DNA from 2 places in the Arthrobacter sp. zg-Y919 genome. Region 2 is predicted to be linked to the other one. Evidence: riboswitches for the same ligand, from Rfam matches in the RefSeq annotation. Region 2 holds a riboswitch; the other holds the start of a gene.
The links. Region 2 has a riboswitch for cyclic di-AMP ahead of QNO10_RS07730 (LysM peptidoglycan-binding domain-containing protein). Riboswitches for the same ligand answer to the same signal wherever they lie in the genome.

Region 1 (5,016 bases), 1.1 Mb from region 2:
GGCCGGCTTCGATAACTTCATCCCCGGTCAGCAGCAGGGACACGCGCGGGGAGCGCAGCACCGGCAGCGTGTCATGCCCGCAGACGGCGGCCAGGGCAATGTGTGCGGGGTTCAGCAGTTTTCCCGCGGGGATGGTGGTCTCCCCCGCCGCTGCTTCTTCCCCGGCAGGGCGGATGTGTTCGCCCGCCCGCGGTTCGCCTTTCCGCGCCCGGTCGCCCAGGCTCAGCTGCGGAGGGGTCGTGGCGGAAACCGTACCGCTTTCCGAGCGCAGGACGGCTTCGGCGCCCTCCGGGATCAGCCCGCCGGTGAGGATTTCCACTGCCTCCCCCGGCTGCAGGGCGCGGCGTCCGGATTCGCGGTGGACCTGCCAGCGTTCCACCTCGGGTTCTTCCTGGGTGATGACCGTCCACGGCGGCGCCCCCGCAACTGCCCAGCCGTCCATGGCCGCCGAGGCGTAATGCGGCACCGGCTGCAGGGCGGCGGTCTCGACCGCAAGGATCCGGCCGAGCGCCTCGTCCAGCGGCACCGTCTCGTAGGGCAGCGGGCGGGCAGCGGCATAGGCCGCGTGACGCGCCTGCGCCCAGGACGCGTTGGGCTGGACCGGCAGGATCACGGGTACGGCGGGTTCGGTCACTGGGCGTCTCCTTCCGCCGCGGCGTCGCGGCACTGATCGGCAGCCACAGCCATGGCGGAACGCATGGCGACGGCGTCCTCGGCCTGGCCGCTCGCCGCTGCAAGGCCTGCGGCATACCCAACAATGAAGGTGGTCAGCGGCGCAGCGGGCCGCACTACGCTATGCGCTGCAACTGCAGCCAGGTCGAGGACAGCGGCGACATCCACCGGTGTGCCCTCGAGCTCCAGCGCCTGCAGCAGCCTGGCGCTCCATGCCTCGAGTAGTTCCTGCTGGCTTGCCATTCGTGCTCCTTCGTATCGCTTGGGGACTGCCCGTTGCTACGGCAGGTCCCCGGCGCTCACACCCAGCGATTGCGCGTCGTTCCAGGTGTCAACATCGGCTGTACTCATCGGGGGAACATCAACACCCCTCCATTGCACCCTAGCAAGCAACGCCTTCATGGACTTGTTCGCCAAACCTTCGGAGGCAGCGGCGTCGACCGCTGCCCGGAGGTCGGCTGTGCGGTAGAGGGCTGCCAGCGGCTGCCGGTTGCCGGTTGAATCGACGGCCAGCAGGCTTTCGTTCCCCGGCTCAGCGGCCGCGGTCAGCAGCGCCCGTACGGCGGTGGACACCTGGGGCATGTCGCAGGCCAGGACCAGGGTCCACGGACTCCCGGCAGTGTCGCCGTCGTCGGTGGCGTTACCGGTGTGACGAGGATCGCGGCCGGCGTCCTGGGCGGTCAAGGCAGCAACGGCGGCCCCCACCGCTGCAGCCGGACCGGCGAACGCAGGCTCTTCGCGGACCAGCAGGGTGGGTGTCTCCGGGTGCCGGGCCAGTACGGCCGCCAGCTCGGGAGGCCCGGCGACGGCGGTCTGCCGGGCCTCGGGCACCGCGGCGAGGGTGGTTTCCAGGAGGGTGCGATCCCCAGCCAGCAGCAGCGCCTTGGGCGTGCCGCCAAGCCGCGTGGACCGGCCACCGGCGAGGATCACTGCGTTATAACGGAGGGTGGCGGACATCAGGCTGCCGTGTCATTCTGCAGGAACGGATCCCACTGGGGGGAAGGGCGTTCGAGTTCGCGGATCTGCCAGCGGGCACCGCGGGGAGCCTTAGGCGAAATCCGCAGTTCCCAACCAAGCTGTGCCAACGTCCGGTTGCCTTTGGTGTTGTTGCAGCGCAGGCAGCAGGCAACCAGGTTCTCCCAGCTATCGTCACCGCCGTGGGACCGAGGGACCACGTGGTCCACGGTGGCAGCGGCCTTTCCGCAGTAGGCACATTCATGGTTGTCCCGCCGCAGGACGCCCCGGCGGGTGGCAACGGTGCCCTCCCGGTAGGGAACTTTGACATAGCGGTGGAGCAGGATAACCGACGGCCTGGGGAGGATTTCGTTGGGTCCGACCACGGGTTCGCCGCTCTCTGCCACCACGCTCGCCTTTCCGTTCAATACCAGTACCAAAGCACGGCGGAAGGTGATCACGGCCAGCGGCTCATATCCAGCGTTCAGAACGAGAGTGCGCATGCACATACCTCTTCGTCTGCCGCCCACGAACCGGTGAGTACAAGACACCGTTCCGCAAACGGCACTTCGGATTGTCTATGCAAGAGTAGAACGCGTTTGCGATCTTTGCCATTTACACCGGCAGTACCCGGACCGGTCCCCTGGTACCCGGACCCCGCTTTCCGCGCCCCGGGAACCCGGGTATGGAAGTGGAAACCGGGTTAAAGAAACCGGGTTAAAGGGGTAAGGCCCCTCCCGAAGGAGGGGCCTTACCTGGTGCGCTGGCTGCTTAGCCGCCTACGCGGATGTACACGCCGCCGGAGCCGAGCTCGGCCGGCGCCACAACAGTGGAGCCGCCGTTGAACCCGCCGTGAACGGCCTGTCCGCCGCCGACATACACGGCAATGTGGGCCAGGCCCATGCCGCCGTTGACGTAGTAGATCAAGTCACCGGGCATAGCCTCAGCTGCACTCACCGTCCGTCCAAGGGAGAGGTAGCTTGCCGGATAGCCGTGGTGGTTGATGCCGGCTGCGGCCAGGGCGTTGGTCACCAGCCTGGTGCAGTCCTGGCCCACGCCAAGCTGCGCGTAGGCTGCGGAGGCAATGGTTGAAGCCACACCTGTTGCAGCCTGTACGGGCCGTGCGGACGCCGTGGTGAGACTGGTGGAGTTCCCGGCAACTGCCGCGTTGCCGCGGACCTGCTGCTGGCCGGTGGCCACGGCGGCGGGTGCCTCTAGAGCAACCGCTGCTTCGACCGCTGCTGCGGGTTCCGGCGCAACGATCACGCCGTTGATCCCATCCCGCTCAAAGGAGATAGCCACGTCCGCGGGGACCTGGAGGGTCTTGGCCGCGGAAAGGTCCAGCGTGCTGGTCTGGACGTCACGCACTACATCGGCCCCGGAGGCGTTGGCTGCAACACCGGTCGTCAGCACCAGCCCGGAGGCTGCCGCAATGACGGCGGCCTGGCGGCCTACGGTTCCGGCGTTGGAGCTGACGGCGCCGGCAAGGGCGTTCAGCGTGGTGGTGCGTTCCACCGGCGCCCGGTGACGGGCGCGCTCAACTGTCGTGGTCATGATTCTCCGCGTCTCGAATTTCTGGATTAGCTGACGCGGACGAAGCTGACGCCACGCAGGTCGGACAGGGCGTGCAGGCCGGTGTTCATGCCGTTCAGGCCACCGCTGACAACCTGGCCGTTGCCGACGTAGATCGCAACGTGGGTGGCGCTGATGACCAGGTCACCCGGAGCGGGAGAGCCGACCACGGAACCGAACTGGTAGAACTGGCCCGGGGCCAGGTCGCCGACGGACTTGCCGACGGAGCGCAGTGCCTTCTCAACCATGGCGGTGCAGTCCTGCGCAACGCCGATCTGGGCGTAGGCGGAAGCCACGAGGCCGGCTGCGACGTTGCCGGAAACCGGAGCCTGGGCATCTGCTGCGCCACCGTTGGAAGCGGTGGTGATGTTCGAAGCGGCGGCTGCGGGAGCAACGCGGGCGGCTGCAGCGGTCTTAGCTGCTGCGGCCTGCGTGGCGGCCAGCTGCGCGGCGGCTTCGGCAGCGGCCTCTTCGGCGGCAACCTGTGCCCGGTAGTCGGCGCCGGAGATCGTGGAGATCTTGGCGATGTCTGCGGACTCGAGGGTGTAGAGCTCGAACGGTGCGTCTGCGGGAGCAGTAACGCTGCCGGTGACGACGTTCAGGGGGGTGGCCTCAAGGGCCTGGCGGTCCGTGCTTACGGATGCAGCCTGTGCAGGAAGTCCTGCAGCCAGCACGAGGCCGGATGCTGCAACGACGACGGCGGCCTGGCGGCCTACGGTTCCGGCGTTGCTGGTGACTGCCTTGGAAAGTGCAGCGATCGGGTTGGTCTGTACGGTGGCAGCGCGACGGCGGCCGTGAACGTTTGATGACACAAGTTTGCCTCTCCCAATTGCCTACGAGGTGAGCTGTCGGATTCGGATGGGAGTCACCCGGTTGCCCGGCCTATGGCCTTTTGCAACTTAACCCCAAGGGTTTCTTTCGAAACCCGAAATTGGTTCCCCCGCCTCTGCCATGCGATTCTGCGAACGGACTTCAAACAGTGGCAGAGCTAGGCGATCTGTTCGAAGGTGCCCCACCTTTGCGAATCGGGCACGAGGTTGAGCGTACAGCAACAATTGAGCTATGTCACGTTCCGATCACGAAACGATATTCAAGCGGTTACAACGCTTTGATTCTAGGCAGTTACAACCAATTGAGCGGGTCCACTACTTCGCCGTTAACCATTACCTCGAAATGCAGGTGGCAACCGGTTGACGAGCCCGTGGTGCCGCTGGCTCCCACCAGGTGTCCGCGTTCAATAGCGGCACCCACAGAGACGGCAATGGTGGAAAGGTGGTTGTACGTGGTTTCGACTCCGTTGCCGTGGTCAACCACCACGCGGTATCCCCCGCCGTAGGCGTGCCAGCCGGCGAAGACCACGGTGCCGGATGCCGCAGCACTGACAGCTGTGCCGCAGACTGCGGCGAAGTCCTGCCCGTTGTGCATCTCGCCGGCAGCCCCGGTGATGGGACTGGTCCGGTGGCCGAACCCGGAGGTTTGAATCAGTCCAGTGTTCAGGGGCGTGGACAGCGTGCCCTTGGCTGCGGCTGGAACCGCGTGGGAACCGGCTGCAACCGTGACGGACGCCAGCTTGGCATCGGGGTCGAATTCGCTGCTCAGCCCGGCCCGGGCGAAGCCGATATCGGCGTTGGGGTCGGCAGAGACGGGCGCGTCGGCGCCCGTGGCCTGGCGTTCAGCCGGATTGTCCGCTGCCGCAGTGGTCGGCAGCGCAGCGGTAAGGATCAGGCCCGAGGTGGCTGCGGTAATGGCAATCTTCTGGGCGGCACCGCCAACAGACACGGATTTGGTTTCTGCGCGCCGGCGGCCAGGTGCTGAGGC
Region 2 (5,016 bases):
CAACGCGATGCTTGTCAGTTACGTTGTTGATGCCGCCGCCCGGCGCGCCCGCACCGCCCGCCGGTCGGCGTCGGAATCCGAACTGCTGGCATCGGTGGCCGGCAGCGTGCTCCGCGGCGAAGATGCCCTGGCCGCCCTGGTGGGGCGGACGCGCGAGGCCTTCAACGTCAGTGCCGCCCGCATGCGGTGCGACGGCAAGGACCTGTATTCCGAAGGCGAGTGGCCTGCGGAGGTCTCTCCCGAAGACCCGGCCTTCACCCGCCTGCCCGTGGGGGAGCAGTGTTTCCTGGAACTGTGGGGGCGGGAACTGGCTGCCTCCGACCGGCGCCTGCTGGCCGTCATCACCGCCCAGCTGGAGGCAGCCCTGGAGCACCGGGACCTGACCGAAACCGCCAGGGGACTCGGTTCCCTGGCCGAGGCGGACAAGGTCCGCACGGCCCTGCTGGCCGCCGTCGGGCATGACCTCCGCCGGCCGCTGACCGCCGCAACCGCCGCCGTCACCGGGCTGCGGGCAACGGACGTCACATGGTCCGAAAAGGACCGCAGCGAACTGCTGGCCACGGCCGAGGAATCGCTGGCTTCCCTTTCCGGCCTGGTCACCAGCCTGCTGGATGTCAGCAGGCTCCAGGCCGGTGTCGTGGGGGTGAGCCTCGAGCCGCTGAACGTTGCCGATGCTGTCCTGCCCGCACTGGAGGAACTGGAACTTGGACCGGCGGAAGTGGAACTGGAAATTCCCACGTCGCCCCGGGTGGTTCTGGCTGATCCGGTGCTGCTGCAGCGCGTACTGGTCAACCTGCTGGCCAACGCGGTGCGCTTCAGCCCGCCCGGAACGAAATCCGTCTTGAGCGTCAGCGAGTTTGCCGGACGGGTGGAGATCCGCGTCATAGACTCGGGACCCGGCGTTCCGGAGCAGCGGCGGGGAGAGATTTTCGTCCCCTTCCAGCGGCTGGGGGATACCGACAACTCAACCGGGCTGGGTCTGGGCCTGGCCTTGGCCAAGGGATTCACGGAAGGAATGGGCGGAACACTGGATACCGAAGACACACCCGGCGGCGGACTGACCATGGTCCTCTCGCTGCCGGCCGCCAACCGCCGTGTTCCCGCGGGCGGACAGCGGTCCCCGGCGGTGGCCGGATGAAGATCCTGATCGCCGACGACGACGTGCAGATCCTGCGTGCGCTGCGGATCACCCTGAGCGCCTACGGGTATGAGGTGGTGACGGCGGAGAGCGGCAGCGCAGCCATCCGCAAGGCCGTGGACACCCATCCGGACCTGCTGGTCCTGGACCTGGGTATGCCCGGGCTGAGCGGGATGGATGTCATTGAGGCCGTCCGCGGCTGGAGCGCGGTTCCCATCCTGGTGGTGTCGGGCCGGATCGATCCGGCGGACAAGGTGCGCGCACTCGATCTTGGCGCGGACGACTACGTCACCAAGCCCTTCTCGACGGAGGAACTGCTGGCCCGGATCAGGGCGCTGTCCCGCCGCTCACCGGCGGCAGCGGGGCCAAGCGAAATCACCTTCGGCCCGGTGCGCGTGGACCTTGCCGGGCACCGCATTGCGCGGGTCGACGACGGCTCTGATATCCGCTTGACCCCGACGGAATGGCGGTTCCTGTCCGAGCTGCTGGCCCATCCGGGGATGCTGGTGACCCAGCAGACGCTGCTGACCAACGTCTGGGGGCCAGGCACGACCGACTCCGGGTATCTGCGCCTCTACATCGGGCAGCTTCGGCGCAAACTGGAGAGCGACCCGGCCGCACCGGTGCACCTGCTCACCGAGCACGGCATGGGGTACCGGTTTGTGCCGTGACGTGCCTGACGTGCCTGATGTGCCGGACGTGCCGTGATGTGCCTGGTGCCAGAACCGCAGGCCGGTCCGGCTTAAAGCAGTGAGCGCCCGGCCCCGGTAGGGGACGGACGCTCACTGTGGGATGCGTTGGGGCTAGGAAGCCTTACGCAACACGGTAGAACACGGGGCCGGAGCCGACGTTCGCGGACTGAACGACGGTCTCGCTGCCGTTCCAGCCGCTGTGGATGGCCTGGCCGTTGCCGATGTAGATGGCAATGTGGGCCAGGCCCATGCCGCCGTCGGCGTAGTAGGCGATGTCACCGGGCTCCGGGGTGGAGACCTGGGTGCCGTATGCTGCCAGCTGTGCCGGACCGAGGTCACCCACGGAGTGGCCGGCTGCGCGCAGGGCAACCTCAACCAGTACGGTGCAGTCCTGGGCTGCGCCCAGCTGCGACTGCGCCGAGGCGAGCATGATGGCGTTGGTGCCACTGGCTGCCGGGGTAATCGAAGCGGACTGCGTGCTGATAACGCCGGTGTTGGCAGCGGATGCTGCCGGTGCGGCTGCGGCCGGTGCGTAGGCTGCAGCGGGGGCGGCAGCGGCAACGGGGGCAGCAGCGGCGGCCGGAGCGGCTTCGCCGGCCAGGGTTACAACGTCGCCCGGGTAGATAACGGACGCCAGGGAGAGGCCGTTCAGGGAAAGAACGGTATCCAGGCCTACGCCGTAAGCGGCGGAGATCTGGCCCAGCGTGTCACCGGAGACCACGGTGTGGGTGGCGGCAGCGGCGGCCGGAGCTGCAACCGGAGCTGCTGCAACCGGAGCTGCGGCAACCGGGGCTGCTGCAACCGGTGCGGCCTGCACCGGGGTGTAGGTGTCGTTGGCGACAACGCCGGCGGAAGCCGGTGCGGCCATGCCCAGCATGATGCCGGAGCCGGCGACAACTACAGCAGCGGTGCTGCCGAAGGTGCGGCCGCGGCCTGCAACGGCCTGTGCGATGGTGGTCCGTGCGCTGGTGTTCTCGGCGCGGTGACGGCCCTGAGTCTTGTTGAAAGTCATTTGAATAACCTCTCCCGATACCTGCGAGGTGAGCTGTCGGATTCGGATGGGAGTCACCCGGCCGCCGGATCATCCGGTCGGCTTAACCCCAAGGGTTCACAAGGAACCCGTAAATGGTTCCCCCGCCCCTGCCGTGGTGGTGCGTTCTGTGGACCCCGGACCAGCGGCAGAGCTAGGTAACAAGCCCGGGGGAGCCGCATCAGAAAGCGGCATGGGAATAACCGTACAAGATAGTTACGGTTGGATAACCATTGTGTGATCAGCTTCTCGCGGGGGTGTGTGCGGGGCCGCGGTGTGCTAGCACTTTTTCGCCTCGCAGGCCACTCCGGGCACTGTTTCACCGTGGGTCACGGGGCTTTCCGGACCGGCCTCGTCTGGGCCGGATCCGATTTTCCGTGGGGGGCGGAAGCGCGTAAGGTTGTTAGGCAGCCTTCCAATCTTGGAGGCGGGGTTCCGAGCAACAGGAGTACGCAGTGGCTGGCAGCGGTCAGAAGTTATGGTCCAAGGGATTTGTCCTGGCGATCATCACCAACCTCTTTATTTCGATGGTCTTTTATCTGCTGATGACCACCATGGCGCTCTACACAGTGAAGGAATTCTCCGCCTCTGACGGAGCCGCCGGATTCGCGTCCGGATCCTTCGTCCTCGGCGCCCTGGTGGCTCGGGTGTTTGCCGGCAAGTTCCTGGACTTCGTCGGCCGCCGCCGCCTGCTGGTGGCCAGCCTCGCGGTGTTCGTCGTGGCGTCGCTGCTGTACGTCCCGGCCTCGAACCTGGCCCTGCTGCTGACGGTCCGGATCCTGCACGGTGCCGCGTTTGGTGCGGCCAGCACGAGCCTGTCCGCCTCCGTCATGGGACTTATTCCCGCGAACCGGCGCGGGGAAGGCACCGGTTATTTCGGGATCTCGACTACCTTGGCAACCGCCGTGGGGCCGTTCCTGGCCGTGATGCTGGTGGACTCCGTGAGCTACCGCGCCCTGTTCCTGTTCGCCGCCGGCTGCGCCGCCGTCGCACTGGTCCTGTCCCTGGTGCTCCGCCTGCCCGAGCGCACGCCCACACCCGAGGAGCAAAAGACCAAGTGGCGGATGCACCTGACGGACATCATTGACCCGGCCGCGCTGGCCATTGCCTCGGTCATGTTCATTGCCGGTGCCGCCTACGCGGGCATCCTTTCCTTCCTCAACTCCTATGCGCAGAGCGAGGGGCTGGTGCTGGGTGCCAGCCTGTTCTTCGTGGTTTACGCCGTCGTTGTGCTGGTCTCCCGTCTGTTTGTGGGACGCCTCCAGGACCGGCACGGCGACAACGCCGTGGTGTACCCGACCCTCGTGTCCTTCGCCGCCGGGATGGCTCTGCTCGCCTATGCACCCAACGACACGGTGCTGGCCCTGGCCGGTGTGTTTGTGGGCTTCGGCTTCGGCGCTCTGATGCCGTGTGCCCAGGCCATCGCCGTCACGATGGCAGCGCCGACCCGGATCGGCCTGGCAACGTCCACCTTCTTCATCCTGATGGACGCCGGTGTCGGGCTCGGCCCGCTCCTGCTGGGGTTGCTCCTGCCGCTGACCGGATTCCACGGCATGTACTGGGTGCTGGCCGCCGTCCTACTGGCTTCCACCGGGCTCTATCACCTGGTGCACGGCCGGAAAAACTACCGGCCCGGTGCAGCGGTGGAACCGGCCGCAGGCGTTCCCGCGGCCTGACACGGTAGCCTCTTTCCCACACGTCACCGTTGAGGGAAAGCAGACCCATGGCACGCGAGGAAACCACCCTGACCGTCCCCGGCCCGGAGGGAGAGCGGCAGGTGCGCATCTCCAGCCCCGGCCGGGTGATTTGGCCGGAACCGGGAATCACCAAACTGGATCTGGCCCGCTACCTCGCCGAAGTCGGTGAGGCTTTCATCCGCGCCAACGGCGGCCGCCCGGTCTCACTGGAGCGCTTCCCCGAAGGCGTCGGCGGGGAGGTCTTCTTTTCCAAGAACCCTCCGCGCGGCATGCCGGACTGGATGCGCTCAGTCACCGTGAAATATCCCAGCGCCCGGTCCCATCCGCAGGTGGTGCTGGATGAGCCAGCCGCGGCGGTGTGGGCGGCCCAGATGAACACGGTGGTGTTCCATCCGTGGCCGTCCCGGGCCGAAGACACCGACAACCCTGACCAGCTGCGCATCGACCTGGATCCGCAGC

Region 1: it holds a riboswitch for cyclic di-AMP, as region 2 does, so the genes downstream of both, QNO10_RS02625 (NlpC/P60 family protein) here and QNO10_RS07730 (LysM peptidoglycan-binding domain-containing protein) in region 2, are expected to answer to the same signal.

Annotation. Positions count from the first base shown of each region.
Region 1 covers NZ_CP126242.1:544,680-549,695, reverse strand. The annotation lists gene QNO10_RS02650 (molybdopterin molybdotransferase MoeA) at 1-634, opposite strand, end outside; gene QNO10_RS02645 (DUF6457 domain-containing protein) at 631-915, opposite strand; gene mobA (molybdenum cofactor guanylyltransferase) at 952-1,629, opposite strand; gene QNO10_RS02635 (HNH endonuclease) at 1,629-2,129, opposite strand; gene QNO10_RS02630 (NlpC/P60 family protein) at 2,398-3,180, opposite strand; gene QNO10_RS02625 (NlpC/P60 family protein) at 3,207-4,010, opposite strand; cyclic di-AMP (ydaO/yuaA leader) riboswitch at 4,014-4,172, opposite strand; gene QNO10_RS02620 (M23 family metallopeptidase) at 4,321-4,977, opposite strand.
Region 2 covers NZ_CP126242.1:1,640,325-1,645,340, reverse strand. The annotation lists gene QNO10_RS07740 (ATP-binding protein) at 1-1,138, shown strand, start outside; gene QNO10_RS07735 (response regulator) at 1,135-1,809, shown strand; gene QNO10_RS07730 (LysM peptidoglycan-binding domain-containing protein) at 1,952-2,842, opposite strand; cyclic di-AMP (ydaO/yuaA leader) riboswitch at 2,847-2,994, opposite strand; gene QNO10_RS07725 (MFS transporter) at 3,316-4,536, shown strand; gene ligD (non-homologous end-joining DNA ligase) at 4,584-5,016, shown strand, end outside.